Regions from separate parts of the Methylobacterium sp. 13MFTsu3.1M2 genome, predicted to be linked through region 1. Evidence: predicted binding sites of a transcription regulator. Region 1 holds the regulator's gene; each other region holds the start of a gene.
The links. The regulator LexA, encoded in region 1, represses DNA repair genes until DNA is damaged. The targets are predictions, from matches to a motif close to TGTTCNNNNTGTGTTCNG.
Positions count from the first base shown of each region.

Region 2: uvrA (excinuclease ABC subunit UvrA) is a predicted target of LexA. The motif match lies at 5,025-5,042, and genes of this name have one in related genera.
Region 3: parE (DNA topoisomerase IV subunit B) is a predicted target of LexA. The motif match lies at 3,875-3,892, and genes of this name have one in related genera.
Region 4: BM314_RS02555 (PA0069 family radical SAM protein) is a predicted target of LexA. The motif match lies at 5,041-5,058, and genes of this name have one in related genera.

Region 1 covers NZ_FOMM01000005.1:83,325-91,118, forward strand. The annotation lists gene BM314_RS05040 (hypothetical protein) at 1-159, shown strand, start outside; gene BM314_RS05045 (Uma2 family endonuclease) at 225-851, shown strand; gene fae (formaldehyde-activating enzyme) at 998-1,537, opposite strand; gene BM314_RS05055 (hypothetical protein) at 1,857-2,072, shown strand; gene BM314_RS05060 (hypothetical protein) at 2,091-2,540, opposite strand; gene lexA (transcriptional repressor LexA) at 2,791-3,519, shown strand; gene BM314_RS05070 (ComEC/Rec2 family competence protein) at 3,513-5,840, opposite strand; gene gltX (glutamate--tRNA ligase) at 6,034-7,461, shown strand; gene gltA (citrate synthase) at 7,751-7,794, shown strand, end outside.
Region 2 covers NZ_FOMM01000033.1:8,724-16,517, reverse strand. The annotation lists gene BM314_RS26245 (methyl-accepting chemotaxis protein) at 1-1,515, opposite strand, end outside; gene BM314_RS26240 (winged helix-turn-helix transcriptional regulator) at 1,618-1,977, opposite strand; gene BM314_RS26235 (zinc-binding alcohol dehydrogenase family protein) at 2,087-3,106, shown strand; gene BM314_RS26230 (cupin domain-containing protein) at 3,117-3,542, shown strand; gene BM314_RS26225 (MFS transporter) at 3,547-4,725, opposite strand; gene uvrA (excinuclease ABC subunit UvrA) at 5,190-7,794, shown strand, end outside.
Region 3 covers NZ_FOMM01000029.1:57,134-64,927, forward strand. The annotation lists gene BM314_RS24990 (outer membrane protein) at 1-842, shown strand, start outside; gene BM314_RS24995 (PRC-barrel domain-containing protein) at 1,059-1,553, shown strand; gene parE (DNA topoisomerase IV subunit B) at 1,708-3,768, opposite strand; gene BM314_RS25005 (hypothetical protein) at 4,140-4,328, shown strand; gene topA (type I DNA topoisomerase) at 4,515-7,199, opposite strand; gene BM314_RS25015 (molybdopterin-dependent oxidoreductase) at 7,500-7,794, opposite strand, start outside.
Region 4 covers NZ_FOMM01000003.1:96,976-104,769, reverse strand. The annotation lists gene BM314_RS02570 (glycosyltransferase family 4 protein) at 1-358, shown strand, start outside; gene BM314_RS02565 (ribonuclease HII) at 397-1,071, shown strand; gene BM314_RS02560 (methyl-accepting chemotaxis protein) at 1,085-3,187, opposite strand; gene BM314_RS02555 (PA0069 family radical SAM protein) at 3,896-5,011, opposite strand; gene BM314_RS02550 (hypothetical protein) at 5,170-5,700, shown strand; gene BM314_RS02545 (amino acid permease) at 5,865-7,313, shown strand; gene moaB (molybdenum cofactor biosynthesis protein B) at 7,323-7,794, opposite strand, start outside.

The DNA of each region.
Region 1 (7,794 bases):
ACCGTCGAGCCGATCATCGCCACCGCCTACCGGACCGCGCTGGCGGAGCGGCGCAAGTCGTTCATCCAGCAGAACGGCTGGTCGGCCTCCTGCTACACCGACCCGGGCAGCAGCACGATGCGCACCCTGTGCTCGGTGGGGCGTATCCCGCCGGGTTAGGCGCCCTTGACCGGGCGAACCGTCAGCGGAATCCTCGATCTCCGTCGACTCGGCCCTGGCTGCCCATGACGACTCTCAAGACCCCGCCCATCCACAGGACCGATCCCCATCGGGGCTTCCGGGACTTCATCGAGACGCGCCCCGATGAGGAGAAGTGGGAGCTCATCGAGGGCCAGATCGTGATGCAGGCCCGGCCGAGCCTCATCCATCAGGTCGTGGTCGTGAATTTCCAGCGCCTGCTGAACGCGGCTCTGGAGCGGTCGGGCTCGTCGTGGATCGCCATCCACGATCCCGCCATCGACCTCAGGCCGTTCCTCACGGGACACACCTACGTCCCGGATGTCGCGGTCATCGATGCGGCGACCATCGAGCCCGACCAGAACGTGGTCGAGGGCTGTTACCTCGCCGCCGAGATCCTCTCGCCGAGCGATCACCGGAAGCTGCCCGGTACGCACCGGACGAAGATCGACGTCAAGCGCGCGGGCTACGAGGCGTTGCCGCTCTGTCAGGCCGTGCTTCTGATCGAGCAGAGGAGCTGCGCACTGTCTCTTTCCGTGCGCAGCGGTGAGACTTGGACCCGCACCCGCCTCACCGGGGATGATCGTCTGGCGCTCCCCGTCTTCGGCCTCGAGTGTGCCGTGGCCGATCTCTACGCACGCACGCCCGTGGGGCGTGCGTCGGGACCGGGTTGACCCACAAACCATCGAAGGAACCGGGCTGGCCCCCTCCTTGCCAGCGCAGCGAAGCGATCCAGGCGGCGCCACGGTCACCGAACGCGCGCTGCCCCGACGCGCTTCGCCGCGCGATGACGGGGCGGCGTGCCCCGCCGAGCGGCCGCTCAGTACTCGATCACGCCGTCGAGCGCGTAGTGCTTCACGGTCTTCCGGTTGGCGATCAGCTCGTCGACCGTCGGCTCGCCCTTGAGGGCGCGGGCGATGGCGAGCTTCGTGGCCTCGTAGTTGGTCCGGTAGAGGTCCTTCTGGTCGAGGTTGTCGTCCTCGGCGCAGCGCTGATCGAGCCAGATCATGATGATCATGCACAGCTCGTCGAGCCCGTCCTTCGGCAGGATGCCCTCGATGATGCAGTCCACGATCGCGTCGCCGGTGGCGGCCTGGACCACGCCGCCGAGGAGCTCGGCATACTCGGCCGTGTGGATCGTGACCTTGGTGGTCATCATCGTGGCCGGGCGCACGAGCTGGTTGAGGTCGCGCACCACGAACATCCGCGTGTGGCCCTGGACCTGCCCCATCATCGACGCGAAGGCCTGACCGACCGGGCCGCGCACCGAGCCGATCAGCACCTCCGGCATGGCGTCGGTGTACTGGCCCTCGGCCGCCAGCACCGTGGCCTCGCCCGTGCGGAACCAGATCTCTTGCATGTTCGAACTCCACCTGATCGGAGCCCGCGGGAGACATCATCGGCGGCCTCGCGTCAATCGCCCCGAGGCCGGCCCCATCCCGGCCGCCCCTGCCCTCGCCCGCGCCGCGGCGCGGGCGCAGCCCCGTGCCGCCCCGTATCGCCGCGATGCGGCCGCCGGCATCCGCGACGGCGCGCATCTCCACCCCTGCGCGGCCTGTGGCCTTGAGGAACGCGGACAGGCGAGGCAGGGAAGATCGGAGCGCGGCTCCGGGAGCGGTCCCGGGCCTGGCCGTTCCGGTGGGCGCGCGGCGCCGTGCCGGGCATGCGGGAGGAACACGATGGCGGAGAGCACGGACCGGGGCTCCGGCTGGAGCCTTCAGGCGAGCGCCGTGCCCGACGGGGTGCGCCTGGAACTCGCCCTCGCCGACCTCGGCGGTGCGCCGGTCACCGCCGCGATCGTGCTCGACCGGACGGAGGCCCGGGCCTTCGCCCGCGCCCTGCTGGCCGCCGCCGGCGACGCCGCGGAGCGGACCTTCCCGAAGCCGGGCGCCTGAGGACGCGCCGCCGGCCGGTCAGCGCACGCCGAGGCCCGGATTGCGGCCCGGCAGGCGGGGGACCACGGTGCCGCGCTTCTCGATCGGCGCGTCGCAGGCGTAGGCGAACTCGGTCTTCAGCGGATCGAACACGGTCTCGCCGGTGATCCGGCAATCCTCGCGCACGGTCTCGTCGAGATAGGCCCGGGCGGCGGTGCGGAAGCGCTTCACCCGGGTGGCGCCCGGCTCCGGATCGATCCGGACCTCGCTCAGGTTGCAGCCGGTATACTCGCGCAGGGCGTTGGACACGATCAGCATCCGGCGCAGCTGCCGGTTGTCGTAGACCTCGTAGGGCTCCTTGCAGCCGATCGTGACGACCTGGGGAGTGAGCGCCACGTAGTTCCGCGAGATGTAGGAGAATCCGGTGGTGCAGCCGGCGAGGCCGAGGGCGGCGAGGCCGAGGGGCAGCAGAGCTGCGGGTCGTCGCATCCTCGTCATTCCAAGAGGGTCCCAGCCCGCACCCCGGATCCGCCGCCTTCCCGGCGGGGCGCCGCGATGCATTGAAACGGCTCCGCTTGCGCCGTCAATGCGTTTCTCGACCTTCTCCCGCGGGCGCGCCCGCGGCGCGCCGAGCCGAGCGGTGCCGCTCTTGCGGAACACTTGCGGAACGTTTAACCTGTTCGTGATTTGTTTCGGAGACCGTCACGTGGCGGTCCGCCAAGCCGCGAGTCCCCCGTCGATGCTCACGCGCAAGCAGCTGGACCTCCTGCGATTCATCCAGAGCCGGATGCAGGAATGCGGTGTCCCGCCGTCGTTCGACGAGATGAAGGATGCCCTCGATCTCAAGTCGAAATCCGGCATCCACCGGCTGATCACGGCGCTCGAGGAGCGCGGCTTCCTCCGGCGCCTTCCGAATCGGGCGCGCGCCATCGAGGTGATCCGGATCCCCGAGAGCCTGACTCAGGCCGCTCCGGCGACTCAGGCCCCCGCCGAGCCGCGCCGCTTCACGCCGAGCGTGGTCGAGGGCGGTAAGTCCAAGCCGCCGCCGGCCCCGGCGAGCACGCGGATGATCGACGAGTCCGGCCGCGCCATCTCGATCCCGGTCATGGGCCGGATCGCGGCCGGTACGCCCGTCTCGGCGATCCAGAACCAGAGCCACGCCATCACCCTGTCGCCAGACTTCGTGGCCGGCGGCGAGCACTACGCCCTCGAGGTGCGCGGCGACTCGATGGTCGAGGCGGGCATCTTGGACGGCGACCTCGTGGTCATCCGCAAGCAGGAGACGGCCAATACCGGCGACATCATCGTGGCGCTGATCGACGACGAGGAGGCGACGCTCAAGCGCCTGCGCCGCCGCGGCTCGTCGATCGCCCTCGAGGCCGCCAACCCGGCCTACGAGACCCGCGTGCTCGGGCCCGACCGAGTCCGGATCCAGGGCCGCCTCGTGAGCCTCGTCCGCCGCTACTGAAGCGGCTCGGCCGGCGCGTCGCCGGGGGCGAGGTCTCCGCCCGGCGCGGCGTCGGCCTCCGGCGTCGCGGCGACCCCGTCCTCCGCGGGGCGGTCGCCCGGCTCCGCGGTGACCGGCCGCGGCGGTCCCGGTCCGCGCCCGGCGGCCGGCCGCCAGGGCACGGCGCGGCCGTCGTCCCAGGCGTAGCGCGCGGCGAAGCCGTCGCCGTCGGTCCGGAGGGCCACGGCCCCGCGGGCGGCGAGGACGCGCCGGTCGATCACCAGCGGCCCCGTGCAGGTGGGCGGCGCCGCGAGGCCCGTGATCAGCACCGCGGCGCGGGCGCAATCCTCCGGGAAGGCCCGCCGGTCCCGGACCAGGGCGACCGCCCGCCCGTCCGGCAGCCGGGCGGTGCAGCCGAGCCGGTCGCAGCGCCCGCTGCCCGACCGGACGATCAGCGCCGCGGGCCGCCGCCCGTCGCCGTCCGCCTTCAGCCACTGCTCGAGGACGAAGCCCGAAGGGCTGCCGAGGGCCGCGAGCCGCCCGTCCGGCCCTCGCACCGCGGCCCCCGCGCCCTGCCGGTCGACGTAGAGGTCGTAGCGGTCGGGTCGGGCCGCGAGGACGAGCCCGAGCAGGACCGGCGGCACGGCGAGCCAGCGCAGGCGCGAGGCCGGCAGCGTCCCCAGCAGCAGGCCGGCGGTCAGCAGGGCCAGCGCCCCGGCGCCGAAGGCCGGCAGCACCAGGACCGCCCGCTCGAACCCGGCGATCCAGTCCGAGATCGCCAGCATCCCGGCCACCGCCTGCCCCATCAGCCACCAGACCGGCCGGTCGAGGGCGAAGGGATAGGCGAGGCAGCCGATCACCGCGGCGGGCATCACCACCAGGGAGACGAGCGGCAGGGTCAGGGCGTTGCCGACGAGGCCGAAGGGCTGGACCGTCTGGAAGTGGTAGGTGGCGAAGGGGGCCGTCGCGACCTGCGCCACCAGGGTCGTGGCCAGGGTCCCGGTGATCGCCGACAGGCCGGTCCCGACGAGCCGCCCGATCCGCCCGGCCCCCGGGCGCACGAGCAGCCGCCCGTCGATCAGCCGCGCGCAGGCGATCAGCCCGGCCACGGCGCCGAAGGACATCTGGAAGCTCGGGCCGAGCAGGCCCTCCGGCTCCCGGGCGAGCGCGATCAGCGCCGCGAGGGCGAGGTTGCGCATCGACAGGGCCGGCCGGTCCACCAGGATCGCGCCCAGCATGATCAGGGTCATGATCAGCGAGCGCTCGGCCGCGATGTCCCAGCCCGAGAAGGCGCAGTAGGCGGTGACGCCGACCATGGCGAAGCCGGCCGCGATCTTCTTGATCGGCCAGAGCAGCGCGCAGAGCGGCACCGCGGCGAGGAGCGCCCGCACCAGCCAGAACACCACGCCGGCGGCCAGCACCATGTGGAGGCCCGAGATCGACACCACGTGGTAGATGCCGGCGGCGCGGAGCGCGTCGTTGGTGGCCGGCCCGATGAGGCCGCGCTTGCCCGTCACCAGGGCCGCCGCCACCGCACCCGCCTGGCCGCCGGCGGCCTCCGCGATCCGGCGCGTGAGCCCGTTGCGCGCCGCGTCGAGCGCAGCGGCGAGCCGCAGGCCCAGCGGCGGCGGCCCGGACGGTTCCCGGACGGTGACGGTGCCGATCAGCGAGCCCACCGCGCCGATCCCCTGGAAATAGGCGTCCCGGGCGAAGTCGTAGCCGCCGGGCCGGGCCGCCTCCGGGGGCGGCAGCAGCCGGGCCGTGGCGGCGACGCCGTCCCCGGGACGCGGGATCGGCGTCTTCCGGAACGAGACCCGGACCCGGGCGGGCCGCGCCTCCGGCGCGAGGCCGGCGAAGCTCTCCACCCGGATCACCAGCCGGGCGCCCACCTCGCGCTCGTCCAGGGCCTCGACCGTTCCGACGAGCGGGCCGATCGTGGTGCGGGTGAGGATCGGTGCGGCGACCTGCGAGACCCGCCAGGTCGCCGCCGCGAAGCCGAGGAACGCGGCCGCCACCGCGAGCGCCGCCGCCAGGGCCGCCGGCCGCGCGCCGAGGACGGGGACCGGCGCCAGCGCGAGGGCGGCCGCGATCAGGGGGGCGGCGAGGCTCGGCGCGCCGTCGGCCGCCGCGAAGTAGGCCAGGATCCCGCCGCCGAAGGCCACCGCCAGCCAGGGGAACAGCCGGCGCTGCTCGGCCTCGCGGGCGAGGCCGGCGACGACCCAGTCGCGGAGCGCCGGGAGGGCGGCCGGGAGGGCGGCCAAGAGGGCGGCGGGAAGGGCTCGGGCGCGCGGGCCGATCAGCGCGACCGCGCCGTCCGCCCGCCTCGCGCCGATCCGCCGCATCGCCGCCGCCCCGCTCCGCGCGACCTGTCGTCGGGGCCGGGCGATTCTGCGGGCGATTCTTAACGCATCCGCCGGCCCGTGCTACAGCGGGTTCTTCGTGCTACGGGCGCCCTGTCGAGCCCCTCGCCGCTCCGCCGCCCCTTCGCCGTCCGTCGCGCCCCGTCCGCGACCAGCCCCGGAACATACCGGACCGATGTCCTCAGCCGTCGTCACGCGCTTCGCCCCCTCGCCCACGGGTTACCTGCATATCGGCGGGGCCCGCACGGCCTTGTTCAACTGGCTCTACGCCCGCCACACCGGCGGCACGATGCTGCTGCGCATCGAGGACACCGACCGCGAGCGCTCCACCAAGGGGGCGATCGACGCGATCCTCGACGGCCTCTCCTGGCTCGGCCTCGACTGGGACGGCGACGTGGTCTTCCAGTTCGCCCGCGCCGAGCGCCACCGCGCGGTCGCCGAGGAGCTGCTGGCCGCGGGCCGCGCCTATCACTGCTACGCCACCGCCGAGGAGCTCACGCAGATGCGCGAGACCGCCCGCGCGGAGGGGCGCGCCCCGCGCTACGACGGCCGCTGGCGCGACCGCGACCCGTCCGAGGCCCCCGCCGGGGTCAAGCCGGTGATCCGCCTGCGCGCCCCGACCGAGGGCGAGACCGTGGTCGAGGACGCCGTCCAGGGCCGCGTGACCTGGGCCAACAAGGACCTCGACGACCTCGTCCTGCTGCGCTCGGACGGGACGCCGACCTACATGCTCGCCGTCGTGGTCGACGACCACGACATGGGCGTCACGCAGATCATCCGCGGCGACGACCACCTCACCAACGCGGCGCGCCAGAGCCAGATCTTCTCGGCCCTCGGCTGGGACATCCCGAGGATGGCGCATATCCCGCTGATCCACGGGGCGGACGGGGCCAAGCTCTCGAAGCGCCACGGCGCGCTCGGCGTCGAGGCCTACCGCGATCTCGGCTACCTGCCGGCGGCCCTGCGCAACTACCTCGTGCGGCTCGGCTGGAGCCACGGCGACCAGGAGGTCTTCTCCACCGACGAGATGGTCGCGGCCTTCGACCTCGGCGCGGTCGGACGCTCCGCGGCGCGGTTCGACTTCGCCAAGCTTGCGAACCTCAACGGCCTCTACATCCGCACCAGCGCCGATTCCGACCTCGTCGCGGCGATCGAGACCATCCTGCCCAACGTCGGGCCGGAGCGCGGCCTGTCGGCGCCGCTGCGGCCCGATCTCAAGGACAAGCTCGTCCAGGCCATGCCGGGCCTGAAGGAGCGGGCCAAGACGCTGATCGAGCTCCTCGACAGCGCCTACTACCTCTACGCCCAGCGGCCCCTGGCGCTCGACGACAAGGCCCGCGCCCTGCTCTCCGACGAGGGGCGCGGACGCCTCGCCGGGGTGCGGCCGGTGCTCGAGGCGCTGCCCGACTGGAGCGCGACCTCCACCGAGGGCGCGGTGCGGCAGTACGCGGAATCGGCCGGCTGCAAGCTCGGGCAGGTGGCCCAACCCCTGCGCGCGGCGCTCACCGGCCGGACCACCTCCCCGCCCCTGTTCGACGTGATGGCGGTGCTCGGCCGGGAGGAAAGCCTGGCGCGCCTCGGGGATCAGGCGCCGCAGGGCTGAGGCCGGGCTGAGGGCAGGGACGAGGCGGCGCTGGGACCGCTGCGCGCGGACCGGGAGCGGACAGGGAACTGCCGGCCCCGACCCGGATTGCGTTGGGTGGAAATCGGTTGGCGGAATTCGCTTGGCGACGGGGGCGGGTTGTCACCGACCCCGTTGCTGCTGCACTGCCGTTTGGGTAACCCATGGCTGTGAGCACCCGCAGCATAATGCGTGTGCTCAGGCCCCCGGGACCGACTCGGGCAGCCCGAGGCCGGCATCCGCCACGTCGCCAGAGAAGGGTCCACGATCCATGAGCGCACCCAGCACCATCACCGTGGACGGCAAGTCGATCGA
Region 2 (7,794 bases), on a different contig from region 1:
GTGGACTTCCCCGGCCATGCCGTCGGCGCTCCGCGTGGCGTTCGCCGCGAGGTCCGCCGAGGACCCGACCTGCACGCCGATCTCCCGGACCGAGGCGGTGAGCTCCTCGGTGGCCGCCGCCACCGTGTCGGCCGAGCGGGCGGCCGAATCGGCCGACACCGCCACCGCCCGACTCAGATCGGTCGTGTCCTGGGCGGCCCGCGCCATCCCGTGCGCGGAGGCCTCCAGCTGGGCCGCCGCCGCCGAGACGGCCTCGACGATCCCGCCGACCTGGCGCTCGAAGCTGTCGGCGAGGCCGAGGGCGGCCGCGCGCTGGGCCGCCGCGGTCTCGGCGGCGAGCCGCTCCTGCGCGGCCCGGGCCGCCCGGCGCTCGGCGACGCTGTCGCGGAACGCCAGGGCGGCCGCGGCGATCGCCCGGACCTCGCGCGGCCCGCCGGTCGGGATGGTCAGGTCGGCCGTGCCCGCGTCCCGGCCGATCGCGGTCAGCACCCCGGCCATCCGGGAGAGCGGCCGGGCGATGGCCGTGCCGAGCCAGACCGCGAGGCCGGCCGAGAGGGCGAACAGGGCGAGCCCGCCGGCGGCCCAGAGGGCCAGCATCCGCTCGGCGCGGGCGTGCGCCGCCCCCGCGGCCGCCACCAGGTCGGCGGTGAGCCGATCCTCCACGCCCTTGAGGGCGTCGATCCGCTGCGTGGCGAGGCGGAACCACCCCGGCGCGTCGCGGAAGGCCGGGGGCGTCCCCGGCATCGTCTCCTGCACGCCCGCGCGCAGGCGGGCGACCGCGCGGGACGGCTCGGTCGCCTCCGCGGCGTCGAGCAGGCTCGCCTGCCCCGCTTCGGCGCCGGCCCGGAACAGGCCGGCATAGGTCGCCTGGTCGGCCGCGAGGGTCGCGAGGCGGCGGGCGGCCGCGAGGTCGAGGGTGCCGGAGGCGAAGACTGCCGAGGCGGCGGCCCGCTCCTGGCCGGCGGCCTCCTTCAGCGCCAGGAAGGCCGCGTAGGCGTTCGCCCGGGCGGCGAGGCCGGCCTCGTCGATCGCGCCGCCCATGGCCCGCACCAGGCCGAGCCCCTCCCCGATCAGGCCCGTGTAGTAGGCCACGGCCTGCGGCGGGGCCGCCGTCAGGGCGTCGACCGCCCGGCGCTGCGCGGCCAGCCCGGTGAGCGCCCGCGCGAAGCCCTCACCGCGCGCCTGGAAGACCGGCCCGAAGCCCGTCGCGGCCTTCATGGCCTCGGGAAGCCCGGCGAGAGCCGCGTCGGTGCGCACGCGCTGGGCCGCCAGTTCCGGGCCGAACTGCGCGCCCTTCGCGCCCAGGAACAGGCTCGAGGCGCCGCGCTCCCGCTGGGCCTCGTGCACGAAGGCGCTGATCCGGGAGGCGAGGCCGACCAGGCCCTCCACCCGGCCCATCTCGGCGCGGCGCGCCCACTGGTCCGACACGGCGAGGCCCGCCGCCCCCGCGAAGGCGAGGCACGGGGCGAGCGCCACCGCCAGGATGCGGGCGCGGAGCGAGGCGAGGATCGGCATCGGAAGTTCTGGAACCGTCCGGCGGGAGATGCGCCACCTTCCGGCCAAGTCATAAAGATCCGGTTATGTGGTCGCGCCCATATTCGGCACCGGTTTGCCCAATCAGGCGGCGTTTTGAGTCGTATCTGCCAATTCCGCGTGCAGATCACCCCAGGTCTTCAGCGCGCGGATGACCGGATCGAGGGACCGCCCCCGCTCGGTCAGGCTGTATTCCACCTTCGGAGGAACCTCAGCGTAGACCGTCCGGGTGATCAGGCCGTCGGATTCCATTTCGCGCAGCTGGTTGGTGAGCATGCGCTGGGTCACGCTGGCGAGGCGCCGCCGGATCTCGTTGAAGCGCAGGGTCCCCTCCAGCAGGTGGTAGAGGATCACGCCCTTCCACTTGCCGTCGATGAGCCGGAGCGTCGCCTCGACGGCGCAGCCGGGGCTGCAGGCGCCCGTGTGGCGGCGGGTGCGGGGCATGGGCTGTCTCCGACGGTATCATTTCCGGCACTAGTGGCGTTTTATGTGCGTACTTGCGGCCCGTGAAGGCGGGCGGCATCTCCTGCGGCGACACTCCGAGGAGATCACCATGCGCGCCGTCGGCTACCGCAAGTCCCTGCCGATCACCGATCCCGAGGCCCTGGTCGACCTCGACCTGCCCCAGCCCGAGCCCGGCCCGCGCGACCTGCTGGTGAAGGTCGAGGCGGTCTCGGTGAACCCGGTCGACACCAAGGTCCGGCGGCGGGCCGAGCCGGAGGAAGGCGGCACCAAGGTGCTCGGCTGGGACGCGGCCGGCACCGTCGTCGCCGCCGGCGCGGAGGTCCAGGGTTTCGCCGCGGGCGACGCGGTGTTCTACGCGGGCGACCTCACCCGGCCGGGGACGAACGCCGAATACCATTGCGTCGATGCCCGCATCGTCGGGCACAAGCCGGAGAGCCTCGACTGGGCGCAGGCCGCCGCCCTGCCGCTCACCGCGATCACCGCCTGGGAGACCCTGTTCGACCGGCTCGACGGGGACAAGCCGGTGCCGGGCGCGGCCCCGGCGATCCTGATCGTCGGCGGCGCGGGGGGCGTCGGCTCGGTGGCGATCCAGCTCGCCCGGGAACTCACCGACCTCACCGTGATCGCCACCGCGTCGCGGCCTGAGACGGCGGCCTGGTGCCGGGACCTCGGCGCCCACCACGTGGTCGACCATTCCAGATCCCTGGCGGCGGAGGTGGCGGCCCTGGGGATCGGCGCGCCGGGCCTCGTCTTCTCCACGACCAGCACCGACGCCCACCTCGCCGCGATCGTGGAGCTGATCGCCCCGCAGGGCCGCCTCGCCCTGATCGACGATCCGGAGCGCCTCGACGTCGGGCTCCTCAAGCGCAAGAGCCTGTCGCTCCACTGGGAGTTCATGTTCACCCGCTCGATGTTCGCCACCGCCGACATCGCCGCCCAGGGGGCGCTCCTCGACGAGATATCCCGCCTCGTTGATTCCGGGCGCCTGCGCACCACCCTGGGGGAGCATTACGGGCGGATCGACGCCGCGAACCTGCGGCGCGCCCACGCGCTGGTCGAGAGCGGGCGCGCCAGGGGGAAGATCGTGCTCGAAGGGTTTTCCGATTGAGGAGGACGTGATGGCGGACGCGGCGGGGACCGGCCTCTTCGACGTGACGGCGCTGGCGGCGGGTCTGCCCGACAGCGCCGAGACCCTCTTGGTCGACACCTACCTGACCGACCGGGAGGCGGCGAGCGCCCGGGTGTTCCGGATCTACCGGCCGACCCCGCCGCACTATCACGCCACCTGCGACGAGTACCTCTACTGCCTCTCGGGCCGGGGCCGGGTCTGGCTGGGCGATCCGGCCGCCGAGACGGCGTTCGGCCCGGGCCAGCTCCTGTTCTTCGAGAAGGGCACGGTCCACGCGATGCCGGCGCTCGAGCCCGGGGACCCGGTGGTGTTCCTGTCGATCGACACGCCCCGGCGGGCGCCGACCGACATCGTCTTCGTGAACCCGGAGGACGGGACGCCCGCCACCTTCATGGCGCGCAACGCCGAGGCGTGAGGGGTCACACCCGCAGGGACCGGCCGGCCGCCGCCACGCCGAGGAGCAGCGCCGCCACGATCAGCAGGGACGCGGGCAGGCCGAGCGCCTGCGCGGCGAAGCCGATCAGCGCGGGCCCCGCCAGCACCCCGGCATAGCCCAGCGTCGTCACCGCCGGCACCGCCACGCGCGCGGGCATCGCGGTCTGGCGCCCCGCCGCCGTGAACAGGACCGGGACGATGTTGGCGCAGCCCGCCCCGACCAGGGCGTAGCCGGCGAGCGCCGCCTCCCAGGCCGGGATGACGACCGAGAGCGCGAGGCCGGCCGCCGCCAGCAGGCCGCCGAGGATCACCACGGGCCGCCGGCCGAGGCGGGCCACGATCGCATCCCCGCCGAGCCGGCCGGCCGTCATGGTGACCGAGAAGGAAGCGTAGCCGAGCGCCGCCCAGGCCGGATCGAGCCCGCGCTGCTGGATCAGGAACACCGCGCTCCAGTCGAGGGCCGAGCCCTCGGTCAGGAACACCACGAAGCAGAGCAGGCCCAGCACCAGCACCGGGCCGCGGGGCAGCGCGAAGGCGGGCCCGCCGCTTCCCCCTGTCCCGCCGGCCGGAAGGATGCCCGGCCAGGCGGCCGCGAACAGGGCCACGATGCCGGCGACCAGGATCAGCACGCTCCAGCCGGCGCCCAGGCCGGTGCCCATCAGGACGCTGGCCAGCAGCGCCCCCAGGATGCAGCCGAGGCTGTAGAGGCCGTGGAAGCCCGACATCATCGGGCGCCCGGCGGCGCGCTCCACCGCGACGGCCTGCAGGTTCATGACGCAGTCCACCGCCCCCATCCCGGCCCCGAACAGCAGCAGCGCCCCGGTGAGCGGCACGAGCCCGGAGCCCACGGCCAGCACCGGCAGGGCGAGGCCGATCGCGAGCGTGCCGGCGAGCAGGACCGGCCGGAAGCCGAGCCGCGCGGCCGCGGCCCCGGCGCTCGGCATCGCCAGGATCGAGCCGACGCCGAAGGTGAGGAGCAGCAGGCCGAGCCCCGCCGCGTCGAGGCCGGCGCGGTCCTTCACCAGCGGCACCAGGGGCGCCCAGGTGGCGTTGGCGAGGCCGACGATCAGGAACAACAGCCGGGTGGACAGCCTCTGCCGGGCCGCGGTCCGGTCGTCGGCCCCGGGGATGGCGACCGGAGCGGTCAGGTCGAGCGCTGGCATCGATACGGGTCGGGATGTGGATCTGAGGGCGGGATTCGGCGACGTGGATCTCAGCCCCCGCGGTGCAACACCGAAGGTGGGCCAAGGTTTGGCGAAACCCGAGGTTTGGCGGATCCCGAAATTTGGCGAATCAAGGTACGGCGAACCTGGGGCCGCCGGACTCTGATCGCGGCCGTCGGCTGCACCGCGTCGTCCCGCGCAGCGGAGGGAGCCCGGCGCGCGCCTCGTCCGTGTGGCGCCATCGGGGCCGCCGCGCTGCGCCCGCGGAGACGGCGGCGCGTTCACCGAGCGGTTGCCGACGTACGCGTTTCGTTCTAGCAAGGGCGGCGCATGACGGGCCTGCGTCCCGCCGGCCGCATCTTGCCGTGAGCCCCCTCGGGCTCGACATGAGGCCAGTGCGGCGGCTGGCCCGCGCGCGAAATCCGACTCTGACCGCGTCGACGCCTCGAAAGACCGCCGCCCTCATGGCCAAAGCCCAAGCTGGAAGTCGTGTCGCAAGCCGCGCCGGCGCCGCCAAAGCCGCTCCCAAGACGCCCCTCAAGGCAGCCTCGACGAAGGCAGGCTCAACGAAGGCAGCCCTGCCCAAACCGGTCCGCGCGAAGGGCGAAGCGCCCGCGGCCCGGACCGAAGCCGCCATCGACGCCAAGCTGGAGGCCCTGTTCGACGCCGCGCCGGCCCCCGTCGAGGACCGGCGGGTCATCGCGATCCGCGGCGCCCGGGAGCACAATCTCAAGAACGTCGACCTGACCATCCCGCGGGACAAGCTCGTGGTCTTCACCGGGCTCTCGGGCTCGGGCAAGTCGTCGCTCGCCTTCGACACGATCTACGCGGAGGGGCAGCGCCGCTACGTCGAGTCGCTCTCGGCCTACGCCCGCCAGTTCCTGGAGATGATGTCCAAGCCCGACGTCGACCAGATCGACGGGCTGTCGCCGGCGATCTCGATCGAGCAGAAGACCACCTCGAAGAACCCCCGCTCGACCGTGGGGACGGTGACCGAGATCTACGACTACATGCGCCTGCTCTGGGCGCGGGTCGGCATCCCCTACTCGCCGGCCACCGGCCTGCCGATCGAGAGCCAGACCGTCCAGCAGATGGTCGACCGGGTGCTGGAACTGCCGGAGAAGACCCGGCTCTACCTGCTCGCGCCCGTGGTCCGCGGGCGGAAAGGCGAGTACCGCAAGGAAATCGCAGAATACCAGAAGAAGGGTTTTCAGCGGCTGCGCGTCAACGGCGAATACTACGCCATCGACGACGTGCCCAAGCTCGACAAGAAGTTCAAGCACGACATCGACGTGGTGGTGGACCGGATCGTGGTCCGGGCCGATATCGGCTCGCGGCTCGCCGAATCCTTCGAGACCGCGCTGGAACTCGCCGACGGCGTCGCCGAGATCGTGTTCGCCGACGCCCCCGAGGGCGAGGCGCCGCGGACCGTCACCTTCTCGTCGCGCTTCGCCTGCCCGGTCTCGGGCTTCACCATCGCGGAGATCGAGCCGCGGCTGTTCTCGTTCAACAACCCGTTCGGCGCCTGCCCGACCTGCAGCGGCATCGGCCACGAGATGCGGATCGACCCCGAGCTGGTGATCTCCGACCCTGGCTTGAGCCTGAAGCGCGGCGCGGTCGGCCCCTGGGCGAAGTCGACCTCGCCCTATTACGGCCAGACGCTCGAGGCGCTCGCCGAGCATTTCGGCTTCAAGACGGGCGTCCCCTGGCAGAGCCTGTCGGAGACGGCCCGCGCCATCGTGCTCTACGGCTCGGGCAAGCAGGCGGTGCGCTTCGCCTACGACGACGGCTTGCGCAAGTACACGGTCAACAAGCCCTTCGAGGGCGTGATCCCGAACCTGGAGCGCCGCTACAAGGAGAGCGACTCGGACGCCGTGCGCGAGGAGATCGGGCGCTTCATGAGCGAGACGCCCTGCGCCGCCTGCGGCGGCAAGCGGCTGAAGCCCGAGGCTCTGGCCGTGAAGGTCGCCATGGCGGACATCGCCGACGTGACCGCCCTCTCGGTCTCCGAGGCGCATCGCTGGTTCTCGGACCTGCCTGGGAAGCTGACCGCGAAGCAGAACGAGATCGCGGTCCGGATCCTGAAAGAGATCCGCGACCGGCTGAGCTTCCTGGTGGATGTCGGCCTGGAATACCTGACGCTCGCCCGCGGCTCCGGCTCGCTCTCGGGCGGCGAGAGCCAGCGCATCCGCCTCGCCTCGCAGATCGGCTCCGGCCTGACCGGCGTGCTCTACGTGCTGGACGAGCCCTCGATCGGCCTGCACCAGCGCGACAACGAGCGGCTGCTCGGCACGCTCAAGCGCCTGCGCGACCTCGGCAACTCGGTGATCGTGGTCGAGCACGACGAGGACGCGATCCTGCAGGCCGATTACGTGGTCGATGTCGGCCCGGGCGCCGGCATCCACGGCGGCGAGATCATCGCGCAGGGCACCCCCGCGGAGGTGCTGGCGAACCCCGCCTCGCTCACCGCCAAGTATCTCACGGGCGCGATGGCGGTGCGCACCCCGACCGCCCGCCGCAAGGGCCGGAAGGGCAAGCTCGGCCTGTTCGGCGCGCGGGGCAACAATCTCAAGGACGTGGACGTCGAGATCCCGCTCGGCACCTTCACGTGCATCACCGGCGTCTCGGGGGGCGGCAAGTCCACCCTGGTGATCGACACCCTCTACAAGGCCGTCGCCAAGAAGCTGAACGGCGCCCTGGAGCACCCGGCCCCCTACGGGCGGCTGGAGGGGCTGGAGCACCTCGACAAGGTCATCGACATCGACCAGTCGCCGATCGGGCGCACGCCGCGCTCGAACCCCGCCACCTATATCGGCGCCTTCACGCCGATCCGCGACTGGTTCGCGGGCCTGCCGGAGGCCAAGGCGCGGGGCTACCAGCCCGGGCGCTTCTCGTTCAACGTCAAGGGCGGGCGCTGCGAGGCCTGCTCGGGCGACGGCGTCATCAAGATCGAGATGCACTTCCTGCCGGACGTCTACGTCACCTGCGACGTCTGCAAGGGCAAGCGCTACGACCGCGAGACCCTGGAGGTGAAGTACCGGGGCAAGTCCATCGCCGACGTGCTCGACT
Region 3 (7,794 bases), on a different contig from region 1:
CCGTCCTCGCCGGCATGACCGCCGCGGCGTCCGCCGCCGACCTTCCGCGCCGCGCCGCGCCGCCGCCGGTGTTCACGCCGGTGCCGGTGTTCACCTGGACCGGCTTCTACTTCGGTGTGAACGCCGGCTACGGCTTCGACGCCAACAGCCGCAACACCACCAACTACGCCCTGCCCGGCGGCTCGCTGATCAACTCCCCCGGCACCGCCGGCGTCGTCAGCGTCAACAACCGCAGCAACAACGACGGCTTCTCGGGCGGCGCCCAGATCGGCTACAACTACCAGTTCACCCCGGGCTCCGGCGTCGTGATCGGCTTCGAGGCCGACGCCCAGTACGTCGACTTCGCCCGTCGCGCCAACGGCACCCAGAACTACGCCTTCGGCGGCGCCCCGGGCATCGCGTTCGCCGCCCCGCGCGCCTTCGTCGCCACCAGCGGCAACGGCCTCGACTACTTCGGCACCGTGCGCGGCCGCCTCGGCTACGCCTTCGACCGCACCCTCGTGTACGGCACCGGCGGCTTCGCCTACGGCTCGGGCCAGGACGACCAGAACTTCGCCGGCAACCGCTTCCGCGACAGCTTCCGCACCGGCTGGGCCGCCGGCGGCGGCGTCGAGTACGCCCTGCCCACCGACTCGTTCCTGAACTTCTTCCGCTCGAACGCCGTGACGCTGAAGGTCGAAGGCCTCTACGTCAGCCTCGACCGCCAGAAGAACTCGGCCGGCGGCGTGTTCTACGGCAACCTCCTGCCCCCGAACGGCATCGCCTACCTCAACGGCGCCGCCGCCAAGACCGAGTTCGCCGTCGTCCGCGCCGGCCTGAACTACAAGTTCGGCTCGTACTGAGACCGGATGCCGGAGCCGGCTCTGCCGGCTCCGCGCTCCCGAAGGGCCTGGCCGCAAGGCCGGGCCCTTTCGCGTTTCGGGACCGCGAACCGACCTCGGCGGGTGCGACAGGGAGGGCCGGAACCGCGCGGGCCGCCCGCGATTGAGACCGCGGCGCCCCTCAGTGACCCGGACAGGGCCTTCCACGCAGGGACCGGGCGCGCGGAGCGATCAGCCATGCGAAGCCGAATCCTTCTCCTGTCGCTCGCGGCCCTCGGCCTCGCGAACGCGCCGGCCTCCGCGCAGGACGCCAGCGTGATCGGCAAGGACACGATCCTGCCGGCCACGGGACCGGGAACCTCGACGGACGGCAAGGGGGGCGGGCGGCTGACGGAGGCGGCGAGCGCCGAGGACGCCGCCAAGCGTCAGGGGCTCAAGCCCGTCACCTTCCTGACCACGAAGATGATCGGCGTGACGGTGCGCAACGCCGCCGGCGACAGCGTCGGCAAGATCGAGGATCTGCTCATCGCCGACGGCGGGACGCTCAAGGCCGTCGTGATCGACGTCGGCGGCTTCCTCGGCCTCGGCAGCAAGCTCATCGCGGTCGAGCCGGGCGCCCTCGTGCTGCGTCCCGGCGGCGACCGATTCTCGGCGGTCCTCAACATGGGCAAGGACACGGTGGCGGCGGCCCAGCCCTTCGACCCGGCCAAGGTGATCGCGCCGCCCCGATAAGGCGCGACCGAAACCCGTCTTTGCGAGCGCAGCGAAGCGATCCAGGGCAGCGCGACTTCGGTGGACGTGGCGCTGCTGGGTTGCTTCGCTCCGCTCGCAATGACGGCGCGGGCGCCATCGACCGACGCGGCGAGGCCGCGCCGGCGCTCCGGCGTCAGATGTCGAGGTCGGCGCCCTCGGCGAAGGCCGCGCGCTCGCTGATGAAGGCGAAGCGCGCCTCGGGCTTGTTGCCCATCAGGCGCTCGACCGTGTCGCCGGTCGATTCCCGGGCCTCGTCCAGGACCGCGACGCGCAGCAATGTGCGCTTCCTCGGATCCATGGTGGTCTCCTTGAGCTGGGCCGGCATCATCTCGCCGAGGCCCTTGAACCGCCCGATCTCGACCTTGCCGCCCTTGAACACGGTCTTGACGATCCGCTCCCGATCCGCGTCGTCCCGGGCATAGGCCACCTTCGAGCCCTGCTGCAGCCGATAGAGCGGCGGGATCGCGAGGTAGAGGTGGCCGCGGTCGATCAGCCTCGGCATCTGGCGGTAGAAGAAGGTGATCAGCAGCGAGGCGATGTGGGCGCCGTCGACGTCGGCGTCCGTCATGATGATCACCTTCTCGTAGCGCAGGTCCGCCTCGCGGAAGGCCGAACCGGTGCCGCAGCCGAGCGCCAGGGTGAGATCGGAGATCAGCTGGTTGGCGCCGAGCTTGTCGCGCGAGGCCGAGGCGACGTTCAGGATCTTACCGCGCAGCGGCAGGATCGCCTGGGTCGCCCGGTCCCGGGCCTGCTTGGCCGAGCCGCCGGCCGAGTCGCCCTCGACGATGAAGATCTCCGAGCCCGCGGTGCCGGCCGCCGAGCAGTCGGCGAGCTTGCCGGGCAGGCGCAGCTTGCGGGTCGCGCTCTTGCGGGCGACCTCCTTCTCCTGGCGGCGGCGCAGGCGCTCCTCGGCCCGGTCGATCACCCAGTCGAGGACCTTGTTGGCCTGGGCCGGGGAGGCGGCGAGCCAGTGGTCGAAGGCGTCGCGCACCGCCGTCTCGACGATGCGCTGGGCCTCCACGGTGGCGAGCTTGTCCTTGGTCTGGCCCTGAAATTCCGGCTCGCGGATGAACACCGAGAGCATCGACGCGCAGGTCGCCATGACGTCGTCGGTGGTCACCGCCGTCATGCGCTTGGCTTGGTTCACCCGCTCGGCGTGCTCGCGCAGGCCGCGCAGCAGCGCGACGCGCAGGCCGGCCTCGTGGGTGCCGCCCTCGGGCGTCGGGATCGTGTTGCAGTAGGAGTGCGAGATCCCGTCCTCGGCGACCATCCAGGCCACCGCCCATTCGAGCGACCCGTGCGAGCCCGGCTTGGTGATCTTGCCGGAGAACATGGCGTCGGTGACGAGTTCCTTCCCGTCGATGTCGCGGGCGAGGTAGTCGCGCAGCCCGTCGGGGAAGCGGTGCACCGCCTCGGGCGGAACGTCCTCCAGCCCCTCGAGGAGGGCCGGGGCGCAGCGCCAGCGGATCTCGACGCCGCCGAACAGGTAGGCCTTGGAGCGCGCCATCTTGAACAGGCGGCGCGGGTCGAACTTCAGCGAGCCGAAGATCTGGGCGTCCGGGTGGAAGCGCACGCGCGTGCCGCGGCGGTTCTGCACCCGGCCGACCAGTTCCAAGGCCCCTTGGGCATGACCGCGCGAGAACGTCTGCCGGTAGAGCGTCTGGTTGCGCGCCACCTCGACCTCCAGCAGGTCGGAGAGTGCGTTCACCACCGAGATGCCGACGCCGTGCAGGCCGCCCGAGGTCTCGTAGACCTTCGAGTCGAACTTACCGCCGGCGTGCAGCGTGGTCATGATGACCTCGAGCGCCGACTTGCCGGGGAATTTCGGGTGCGGGTCGACCGGGATGCCGCGGCCGTTGTCGGTGACGACGAGGGCGCCGGTCTCCTCAAGCTCCACCTCGATGAAGCTGGCATGGCCGGCGACCGCCTCGTCCATCGAGTTGTCGATCACCTCGGCGAACAGGTGGTGGAGCGCCCGCTCGTCGGTGCCGCCGATATACATGCCGGGCCGGCGCCGGACGGGCTCCAGCCCCTCCAGCACCTCGATGTCGGAGGCGGTGTAGCCGCCCTCCGGCTCGGCGGCCGCGAGCGTCGCCACGGAGGCCGCCGAATCCAGCCGCCGCCGCGGCTCGGGCGGGCGGGCCGCCGCGCCCTTGCCGCCCGGCCCGAACAGGTCCCGCGCCGGATCGCTCACGCGCGGCCTCCTGGCGCGCGGCGCGTCGGCCGGCTCGGCTTCGCGCAGACGGGTCTTGGGACGGGTCTCGGGTCGTGGAGCATGCGCCTTCATCCCCGCATGATAGCGGAACAAACCATAAACATCAAAGCCGTTCGCCCTGCGGCGAGGCGGTCGCATCATCGCATGCTGCGCCGCCGCGAGCGAGGGCCGCGTCCGTGTCGGCACACGGTTCCGCGCGCCGGGCCGTCATCACGACGTTGCACAACAATGGGTTAAGGCTTTCTCGTGACCCGCATGCCCGGCTTCCACAGGCGACGCCCGGAACAGAACGGGACGATCGACGTTGGTGGCGGAGATAAATCTTGACCGTGGTCAGGGAGCCGCAGTCCATGAGCGACGCCGCGATCGAGGCCCGCCGCCTCACGTTGATCCGCTTCGAGCACGCGGCCGGCGCCGCCTTCGGCTGCGACGATGACGCGGCTGTCGCTCCGGCCGGGCGGGCGCTGGTCAATGCCACCACGATCACCTTGGCGACCTTCGCGACTGCGGTCGCGGCGACGATCACTTACCTGGTCTGATCCCGATCGCTGACCGCACCCCACGGTGAGAGAGCGTCGACGCTGCCTCACCCGCGTCCTTGCGAGCGGAGCGAAGCAACCCAGTCGGCGCCACGTTCGAACGCCTCGCGATGCACTGGATTGCTTCGCTCCGCTCGCAAGGACGGGCGGGCTTGCCGGCCCGCCTCAGCCTCGTCCACGAACGCTTCAGCCCGCGCTCGACGTCTTCGCCGCCGCCTTCTTGGCCGCAGGCTTCTTCGCGGCGGTCTTCTTCGCCGCCGGCTTGTCGCCGCCCGCGGCCCGCGCCGACCCTTTCCGGACCGCCCCGCGCTTCGCCGGCTTGCCGCCGCCCGCGGCGCGCTTGGCGTTCACCAGGGCGATCGCCTCGTCGAGGGTCAGCGCCTCGGCGCTCATCGTCTTCGGCAGCGTGGCGTTGACCTCGCCGTCCGTGACGTAGGGCCCGTACTTGCCGGCCTTGACCACGAGATCGCGGCCGCTGGCCTCGTCCTTGCCGAGCGGCCGGCCCGGATCGGCGGCCGGGCGGCCGCGTCCGCCGCCCTGCTCCTTGGCGACGATCAGGTCGATGGCGCGGTTAGCCCCGATCTCCAGCACGTCGTCGTCCTTGCCGAGATTGGCGTAGGTCTTCCCGTGCTGCACGTAGGGTCCGAACCGGCCGAGATTGGCCAGGATCGGCTCGCCGGTCTCGGGGTGGCGGGCCACCTCGCGCGGCAGCGCCAGCAGGGCCAGCGCCTTGTTGAGATCCACGTCCGAGGGGCTGAGCCCCTTGGGCAGCGACGAGCGCTTCGGCTTCTCGGCGCCCTTCTCGGCGGAGGCCTCGCCGAGCTGGAGGAACGGCCCGAAGCGGCCGTCGCGCAGCGTCACCGGCAGGCCGGTCGCGGGATCGTCGCCCAGCACCCGCACGCCCGGCTGGCCGCCCTCGGCCGAGGAGCCGTCCCCGTCGCCGTCGACGCCCGAGGCCGAGAGCTGCCGGGTGTACTTGCACTCCGGGTAGTTCGAGCAGCCGATGAACGCGCCGAACTTGCCGAGCTTCAGCGACAGCTGGCCCGAGCCGCAGGTCGGGCAGGTGCGCGGGTTCGAGCCGTCGCCCTTGTCGGGGAAGATGTGCGGGCCGAGGAGGCCGTTCAGCGCCTCTAGCACGTCGGCGACGCGCAGCTCCTTGGTCTCGCCGATCGCCGCGGAGAAGTCGCGCCAGAAGTCGCGCAGCACCGCCCGCCAGTCGATCTCGGCGTTGGAGACCCGGTCGAGCTGCTCCTCGAGGCCGGCGGTGAAGTCGTACTCGACGTAGCGCCGGAAGAAGCTCTCGAGGAAGCCCGTGACGAGCCGCCCCTTGTCCTCCGGCTGCAGCCGCTTCTTCTCGATCTTGACGTATTCGCGATCCCGCAAGGTCTGGAGAACCGCGGCATAGGTCGACGGGCGGCCGATGCCGAGCTCCTCCATGCGCTTCACGAGGCTCGCCTCGGAGTAGCGCGGCGGCGGTTCGGTGAAGTGCTGGGTCGAGCTGATCCGCTCGCGGGCGAGCGGGTCGCCGGCCTTCATGGGCGGCAGGCGGCGGCTCTCCTCGTCCTCCTCGTCGTCCTTGCCCTCCTGGTAGAGGGTCAGGAAGCCGTCGAACTTCACCACCTGGCCGGTGGCGCGCAGGTCGATGGTCCGCGGTCCGACCTTGGCGGTGACGTCGACGGTGGTCCGCTCCAGTTCGGCCGATTCCATCTGGCTGGCCATGGTGCGGGTCCAGATCAGCTCGTAGAGCCGGGCCTGCTCGGGCTCGAGGTGGCGCGCCACCGTCTTGGGCAGGCGGCCCATGTCGGTGGGGCGCACCGCCTCGTGGGCCTCCTGGGCGTTCTTGGCCTTGACGCTGTACTTGCGCGGAACGTCCGGCACGTAGCGGTCGCCGAACTCCTTGCCGATCACCCGGCGGGCGTCCTGGATCGCCTCCGGCGCCATGTCGACGCCGTCGGTCCGCATGTAGGTGATGATGCCGACCGTCTCGCCGCCGATATCGACGCCCTCGTAGAGCCGCTGGGCGACCCGCATGGTCTGGGCCGGCGCCATCCCGAGCTTGCGGGAGGCCTCCTGCTGGAGGGTCGAAGTGGTGAAGGGCGGCTGCGGGTGGCGCTTGGCGGGCTTCGCCTCGACGCTCGCCACCTGGAAGGTCGCGAGCTCGAGGTCGCGCTTGAAGGCGGCCGCCTCCTCGCCCGTGCCGACGTCGAGGCGCTGGATCCGCTTGCCGTCGGCGCCGACGAGGCGGGCCTCGAAGGTCGCGCCGTCGGCGGTCGTCAGCGTCGCGATGAGCGTCCAGTACTCGCGCGGCTTGAACCGCTCGATCTCCATCTCGCGCTCGACCACGAGCCGGAGCGCCACGGACTGGACGCGCCCGGCCGAGCGGGCGCCCGGCAGCTTGCGCCACAGGACCGGCGAGAGGTTGAAGCCGACGAGGTAATCGAGCGCCCGGCGCGCCAGGTAGGCGTCGACCAGCGCCTGGTCGATCTCCCGCGGCTTGCGCATCGCCTGCTCGACCGACGCCTTGGTGATGGCGTTGAAGGTCACGCGCTCGACCGGGATGCCCTTGAGCGCCTTGCGGGCGGTGAGCGCCTCCAGCACGTGCCAGGAGATCGCCTCGCCCTCGCGATCCGGGTCGGTGGCGAGGATCAGCTTGTCGGCGCCCTTGACCGCCTTGGCGATCTCCGAGACCCGGCTCGCCCCGCGGTCGGCCAGCTCCCAGACCATGTGGAAGTCCTGCTCGGGATCCACCGAGCCGTCCTTGGGCGGCAGGTCGCGGATATGCCCGAAGGAGGCGATGACTTCATAGTCGCGGCCGAGATACTTATTGATCGTCTTGGCTTTGGCCGGCGACTCGACGACGACGACTTTCATTCAGACCTCTGCCCCTGACGGAGCCTGGGCGCGACGGACGAATTCTGTTCGAGATTCGCGTGGGACGTATGCCCGCCGTCGGGCCGGGGCCGCGCGCCGGGCACAAGTGGGTCACGGGCGGCGGGTTGTCAAATCGCGAGGTTGTTCGGGGGAGCCACTGCGCGGCACTTTTCGGGCCGGGTCCTGATCAGGTTCCGCGTCGCTCCACCTGTCCGGGGAAGAGGCCATGCAGGATGAAACGCGGCCCGGGCTCCAGCACGGAACTTGCCGCGTCAGCAGCTCAAAATCCCGTCAGTCGCCTCAGATCCCCGCGTACCACTCGTAGCCGCGGTCTTCCCAGTAGCCGCCGCTGCCCTGGCCGATCCCGGCGAGCGACTCCACCATCTCGACCCGCATCACGTACTTGGCCTGCTTGTAGCCGAGCTGGCGCTCGACCCGCAGCCGCAGGGGCGCGCCGTTCGAGACCGGCAGCGGCTTGCCGTTGAGGTCGTAGGCCAGGATCGTCTGCGGGTTGAAGGCGTCGTAGAGGTCGATGCTCTCGTAGTAGCGGATCGGGATCCCCGCCGGCTCGGGCTCCGGGGCCGGGCTGCCCTGG
Region 4 (7,794 bases), on a different contig from region 1:
GGCGCACTTCCTCGGCACCCGCACCGGCGCGGACCTCTCGGCGGTCTACGCGGCCTGCGACGTCTTCGTCTTCCCGAGCCTCACCGACACGTTCGGCATCGTGCTCTTGGAGGCCCTGGCCAGCGGGCTCCCGGTGGCGGCCTTCCCGGTTCCGGGTCCGAACGACGTGGTCGGCGGCACGCGGGTCGGCGTGCTCGACCCGGACCTGCGGGTCGCCGCGCTGGCGGCCCTGCGCCTGTCGCGCGCCGAGTGCCGGGCCGAGGCCCTGCGCCGCGGCTGGGACGTGAGCGCGCGGCAGTTCTTCGGCAACATCGTCGAGGCGCATGGCGGCGCCCGGAGCACTCGCGACGCCGCCTGACGCGTGACGGCGTCCGCGCGGAATGGCAGGAGGGCGCGATGCCACCCGCCAAGCCGCCAGCCAAGCCGCCAGCCGGATCGCCCGCCGGACCGGCCGGGTCCGCCAGAGCCCGGCCCCCGGTCGCCGGGCCGTTCGATCCCGCCCGGGCCGCCGCCTATCCGGCGGCGATCGGCTGCGACGAGGTCGGGCGCGGCGCGCTCTGCGGGCCCGTGGTGGTGGCCGCGGTCTGGTTCGATCCGGCGGCGATCCCGGCCGACCTGCTCGCGGCCCTCGACGACAGCAAGCGCGTCCCCGAGCCCGTGCGCGACCGGCTGGCCCCCCTGATCCGCGCCCACGCGCGGGTCGCGGTGGCGGCGGGGTCGCGCGCCCTGATCGACCGGATCAACATCCGCGGCGCGACCCTCGACGCCATGGCGCGGGCGGTGGCGCGGCTCGGCCTCGCCGCGCCCGTGCTGGTCGACGGGCGCGACGCCCTGCCGGGCTTGCCCGGCCGCGCCGTCATCGGCGGCGACCGCTTGGTGCCCCAGATCGCCGCCGCGTCGATCGTCGCCAAGGTGCTCCGGGACCAGCTGATGCGGCGGCTCGCCCGGCGCCATCCCGGCTACGGCTGGGAGCGCAACGTCGGTTACGGGACGGCCGTCCACCGCGCCGGCCTGTCGCAGCTCGGGCGCAGCCCCCACCACCGGCTCAGCTTCACCCGCGGCTTCGACTGAGCCGGGCGACGGGTCACGCGGCCCGGACGCCGGTGAGGAAGCGCTCGACCTCCGCGGCGAGCTCCTCCGACTGACGCGTGAGCGCGGTGGCGGCCGTCAGCACGTGGTCGGCCGCGCGACCGGTCCGGTCGGCCGCCTGCGCCACGCCGGCGATGTTGCCGGTGACCTCCTGCGTGCCGGCATTGGCCTGGGCGACGTTGCGGACGATCTCCTGCGTCGCCGCCCCCTGCTGCTCCACCGCGGCCGCGATGGCGGCGGCCACGGCGTCGATCTCCCCGATCCGGCCGGTGATCGTCCCGATCGCCCGCACCGCCTGACCGGTCACGGTCCGGATCTCGCCGATCTGCCGGCCGACCTCGTCGGTGGCCCGACCGGTCTGGGCGGCCAGTTCCTTGACCTCGGTTGCGACGACCGCGAAGCCGCGCCCGGCCTCGCCGGCCCGCGCCGCCTCGATCGTGGCGTTGAGCGCCAGCAGGTTCGTCTGCGCGGCGATGCGGGCGATCAGCTCGACGACGGCGTCGACCCGGGCGACGGACGCGTTCAGCGCCGCCACCAGGGCGGCCGTCTGGTCGGCCTCGCCGACCGCGCTCCGGGCCAGCTCGGACGAGCCCTGGACCTGCCGCCCGATCTCCTGGACGGAGGTGCCGAGTTCCTCCACCGCGGCGGCCACCGTCCTGACGCCGGCGGACGCCTCCTCGGCGGCCGCGGCCACGGTATCGGACTGGCTGGCCGTCTCCTGGGCTGTGGTGGTCATCTCCCAGGCCGTGGTCTGCAGTTCGGCCGCGGCGGCGGAGACCTGCCCGACGATGCCGGCCACCGCCGCCTCGAAGGTCTGCGCCATCGTGTGCGTCATGGTCCGGCGCTGCGCCTCCGCGGCGCGCGCCGCCTCGTCCGCCTCTGCCTCCAGGGCGCGGGTGCGGACGAGGTTGTCCCGGAAGACCTCCACGGCCGCCGCCATCGCGCCGATCTCGTCCCGCCGCCCGCGGGCCGGGATCTCCACGGCGACGTCGCCGGAGGCGAGCGCCCGCATCGCCTGGATCATGGCCCGGAGCGGCCCGAGCACGCGGCGGACGACGACGACGGCGCCGGCACCGGCGAGCAGCACCGATGCGGCCAGGAACAGGCCGGTGTGCAGGAGCGTCGCCCCCGCCTCAGCGAAGAGTGCCTGCGCGCGGGCGACCATCGCGTTCAGCGCCGCCTCGGCGAGGTCGGCGATGGTGTTGACCTCCCGCGTGTTGCGGTCGCGCAGGTCCTGGATCGCGACGCCCGGCGGCTGGCCCCGGCTCAGGGCCGCCCGCAAGGCCTGCCGCCGCGCCGCGACCTCGCCCTCGAAGTTGCTGCTGCCCGCCCTCACGAAGGCGTCCTGGACCGCCCGCGGCAGCGTGTCGTCCATGTGATCGACGAGATTCGCCCAGCTCGCCGCGACGCGGCCGCGCTCCTCGGCCTCCGCGAGGCGCTCCTCCTCGGACCAGCCCGTGCCCCGCGTCACGGCCGTCTCGGCCCGCGCCACGTTGCCGCCGATCGCGACCCGCGTGATCCAGGCGGCGCGCTTGATGTCCAGGGCGCGGGCCAGCGCCGCGTCCCGGCGCGGGATCGTGACGTCGACGGCCCCGCTGGTCGCCGTGAGGGCGTCGAGCAGATCCCGGAAGGCGGTCGCGGCGACCTCCGCGGTCGCGGCCTCGCGCTCCGCGACCGGGACCGCGAGGGCCGCGTCGATCCGCGACGTCAGGCCGGTGACGGCCTCGTGCGCCCGTCGAAGCGGATCGACCGTCTTCGCCACCGCGGCGGTGTCGATCGCGCGCACCAGCCTCAGGAGCGCCTCCAGCCGGTCGATCCGGGTCGCGCGCTGTCGGGCGATCAGGGCCGCGTCGGCGGGCGGGATCCTGCCCGCGGCGATCAGCGCCTGCAGGGTCCGCCCCCGCTCGAGGCGCACGGCGAGCAGGATCTCGAGGAGGATACGGCTGCCTTCCGTGAGCGCGACGACGCGGCGGCTCTCCCGCTCCTGCACCCCGGCCTCCAGCGCCGTCCGGGCGCCCGCGGCCAGGAGCATGGCGCTGAGTGAGAACAGGATCGCGCACAGGATCGTGCCGATGGACGGACGCGGAAGACGCAGCATGAGGGTCGGGATCTCTCTTCGCGGTGCGTCGAGGCGTGCGGCCCGCCCCCGGGCTGCCCGGTTCGAGCAGGGCGGCCGGTCGGCCTCGGTCGACGGAAAGGCTGAGCGACGCGACAGGCACCCCGACGCGGCGCCGGCCCGGTTCGCTCGAAGGGCGCGGCGAGGGCGCGGCGAGTCCGGGGGCTCACCGGCGATCCCGGTCCGGTCATCGGACCGGGAGTTCGCCCGGTCGGCATCGGAGGTCGAAACCCCGACACGCTACCGTCTCAAGGAAGGCCGGCAGTCGCGACCGGCAGAACCGAGCCGGGCCGCGGCGCGCGGCTCGCCCGCGACCGGATCACGGCGCACAGCGTCCACTGGCGGGATCTGCGGACACGGACGCCGGACAAAATCGCGCTCTTACGCACAGAACGACCCTCAATATAGAACTGAAATTCGATAACTCAATCAAACTTGGTCAAAATCTCGCAGTAAACCTCGCGATCTCAGGCATTTGAACCACAATGACACAGATGTCAATCTTACGTTCTGCGATTTTCCTCACACGTTAGAAATCTAAAAATCCACTTTTGAAGCAAAATTTGAGTCGTTTTCTATCTTTGAAACTATATTTCTACGCCGCTTCCGGCCAAAATGACTGGAATTTTCGCTGAACCGTACTGTGGGACAGGTCCGCTGCCTCGCGCGCGCCGCCGCGTCGGTCGCGTGTCAGAACAGCGCCAGCTGCGCGCCGGGCTTCCGGAAGGCGTCGCGATTCAGCGCGATGCGCCCGAAGGCGAAACCGAGACGCGTGCCGGCGAGCCGGACCCGCTGGCCGATCATCGCCGCGTAGGCGCCCTCCCCGCGGAAGCGGTGGCCGAAGCGCGGGTCGTTCTCGCGCCCGCCCCGGGCTTCCCGCAGGAGTGCGAAGGCCCGCGCCCTGCGTTCGGGATAGTGCTCGGTGAACCAGTCCGCCACGAGGTCCGCGACTTCGCCCGGGAGGCGCAGCAGCGCGTGGCCGATCCGGCTCGCTCCATGCGCGCGCGCTTCGGCCAGGATCGATTCGATCTCGTGGTCCGTCAGGCCGGGGATGATCGGCGAGACGTTGACCATGACGGGCACGCCCGCCGCGCTCAGGCCCCGCATCGCCGCGAGCCGCTTGCCCGGCCGCGGCGCCCGCGGGTCGAGGCGGCGGGCGAGGTCCGGATCCAGCGTCGGCAGCGAGATCGCCGCCAGCACGAGGTTCTCCGCCGCCATCTCGGCCAGGAGGTCGAGGTCGCGCAGCACGAGGTCCGACTTGGTGGTGATGCTGACGGGGTGGCGGGCCTCCCGCAGCACCTCCAGAACTGCGCGGGTGAGCCGGTGCTCCCGCTCGACCGGCTGGTAGGGATCCGTGGCGGTGCCGAGGGCGATCGTGTCGGGCCGGTAGCCCGGCGCGGCGATCTCGCGGGCGAGGAGGCGGGCGGCGTCCGGCTTGGTGAAGATCCGCGACTCGAAGTCGAGCCCCGGCGACAGGCCGAGCCAGGCATGGGTCGGGCGCGCGTAGCAGTAGATGCAGCCGTGCTCGCAGCCCCGGTACGGGTTGATCGACCGGTCGAACGGGATGTCGGGCGAGCTGTTGTGCGCGATGATCCGGGCGGACCGCTCCGGCGTGACCTGCGTGCGCAGGGGTGCCGGAGCGTCCGCCGTCCAGGTCTCGTCGTGGAACGCCTCGCGCCGGGCGGATTCGTACCGGCCCGTCGGGTTGGCCGTCGCGCCGCGCCCGCGCCGGGCGGCCGGTTCCGCGACGCTCGGCCTGAGTCGCGGCGCGGCCCCGGATGCGGTCCCATCGCGCGTGTCCCCCATGACGACTCGCCTCCCTCGCGGATCCATACAAGAACATAGAGCGAACACGACGGCGAAGGGCGCCTTTTTTTCAGGCAAATGCGGCTCTGCAGACCGTCCGGGCGACGGCGCGTCGCCGCGCGGGCCGCGGGGCAGTTTACGGCGCCGCAGAATCGTCTATGCGCGCGCTCATGCTCTCCGCCGTGACCTATCTGGCCGAACCGGCCGATCCGGACGCGATCGATCGCCTGGCCGACACGCTCAGCGTGCTCGTCTCCGGCGTGGCCGGCGGCCTCGTCGGCGACGCGGTGATCGTCGCGGGCCGCGAGAGCGAGGCCGTGGCGGCCGTCGCGGAGGCCACGGGCGCGACCCTCGTGCTGCACCGGGGCGGCAATCCCTACGCGGCGGGCGCCGCCGCGGCCCGGCGGGACTGGATCCTGTGCCTTGAGGCCGGCGACGTCCCGGCCGAGGGCTGGATCCGCACCCTCGACCGCTTCGTCGGGACCGCGCGGCCGGAGACGGCGCTCGGCCGCCTGCACCGCCCGGCCGGGCACTGGCTCGGCCGGCTCGTCAGACGGGCGGAGACCGTCGTCGGCGCCCGGCAGGCCCGGGCCGGCGACGTCGTCCGGCGCGAGGCCCTGCGTGCCGAGGGCGCGTTCACGGGTCGCCTCAAGGTCAGACCACTGATCGCGCGGATCGAGCGCGCCTGACCGGAAAGATCTTGCTCGGGAGAATCTTGCTCGGAAGAATCTTGCGCCCGCTCACGTTGTTGTCGGTCGATCCGCCTCTACAACTCTGAAAGCGCGGCAGGATCGTCGCCGTCTCCGGACATGATGACGCGCGCTGAGCCACCCCGATCTGGAAGGATGGTGCAATGGATTCGTCGGGCCTGATGGGGCGCAAGTCGGTCGAGGACATCGTCGAGAGCGGCGAGGGCGAGCAGCAGCTCTCGAAGTCGCTGGGCGCCCTCTCGATCACCGCGATGGGCATCGGGGCGATCATCGGCGCCGGCATCTTCGTCCTGACCGGCACCGCCGCGGCCCAGTATGCCGGGCCGGGGATCATGCTGTCCTTCGTGCTCGGCGGCATCGCCTGCGCCTTCGTCGGCCTCTGCTACTCCGAGATGGCCGCGCTGATCCCGGTCGCCGGATCGAGCTACACCTACACCTACGCGACGCTCGGCGAGTTCTTCGCGTGGCTGATCGGCTGGGACCTGATCCTCGAATACGCCATGGGCGCCGCCACCGTGGCGGTCGGCTGGTCGGGCTACGTGACGAGCATCCTGAAGAGCGTCGGCATCGTGATCCCGGCGCAGTTCGCCAACGCGCCGGGCACGCCGATCGAGGGCGGCGGGACCGCGCTGCTGAACCTGCCGGCGGTCCTGATCGTAGCGCTGATCACGATCCTGCTGATGCGGGGCACGAAGGAATCGGCGCTCTTCAACAACATCATGGTCGCGGTGAAGCTCACCGTCGTGGTCGCCTTCATCGCCCTGGGCTGGGGCCACGTGAACGCCGCGAACTGGAGCCCGCTCATCCCGGACAACGACGGGACCTTCGGCCATTTCGGCTACAGCGGCGTCCTGCGCGGCGCGGGCGTGGTGTTCTTCGCCTTCATCGGCTTCGACGCGGTCTCGACCGCCGCCCAGGAGGCGCGCAAACCCCAGAAGGACATGCCCATCGGCATCCTGGGCTCGCTCGCGGTCTGCACGATCCTGTACGTGCTGGTCGCCGCCGTGCTGACTGGGCTCGTGCCCTACAAGGACCTGAACGTCCCGGACCCGATCGCCAAGGGCGTCGACGTGATCGGCATCGGCTGGTTCGCGTTCCTGATCAAGCTCGGGGCGCTGACCGGGCTGACGACGGTGATCCTCGTCCTGCTCTACGGCCAGAGCCGGATCTTCTTCACCATGGCGCAGGACGGCCTGCTGCCGAAGATGTTCTCCCACGTCCACCCGACCTACCAGACGCCGTATCGCAGCCAGGCGATGATCGGCGCCGCGGTCGCCGTGGTGGCGGCCCTGGTGCCGATCCACATCCTCGGCGAGATGGTGAGCATCGGCACGCTGGCCGCCTTCATCCTCGTCTGCGGCTCGGTGCTCTACCTCCGGCGGGCCGAGCGCACCATGAAGCGGCCGTTCCGGGCGCCCGCCGTGCCGGTCGTGCCGATCCTCGGCATCCTGTCCTGCCTGCTCCTGATGATCGGCCTGCCCCTCGACACGTGGCTCCGGCTGGTGATCTGGATGGCGCTCGGCCTCGTCGTGTACTTCTTCTACGGCCGCAAGCACTCGGTCCTGCGCCGCAAGGAGGGGAACCTCGCGTAGCGCGCGGCCTCACACCGTGAGGCTCGCGCCGCGCCGCAGGTGCTCGTCGAGGCGCGGCATGATCTCCACGAAATTGCAGGGCCGGTGCCGGTAGTCGAGCTGCTGGGCCAGGATCCCGTCCCAGGCGTCGCGGCAGGCGCCGGGCGAGCCCGGCAGCACGAACACGTAGGTCGCCCGCGCGACCCCCGCGGTGGCGCGGGATTGCAGGGTCGAGGTGCCGATCTTGTCGTACGAGATCCGGTGGAACACGGCCGAGAAGCCGTCCATGCGCTTCTCGAACAGCGGCTCCAGCGCCTCGGGGGTGACGTCGCGGCCGGTGAAGCCGGTCCCGCCGGTGGTGATCACCACGTCGACGCCGGGGTCGCGCAGCCACGCCTCCACCCGCGCGCGGATCGCCGGGACCTCGTCCGGGACGATCGCGCGGGCCGCCAGAGCGTGCCCCGCCGCGGTGAGGCGCTGGGTCAGGGTGTCGCCCGACCGG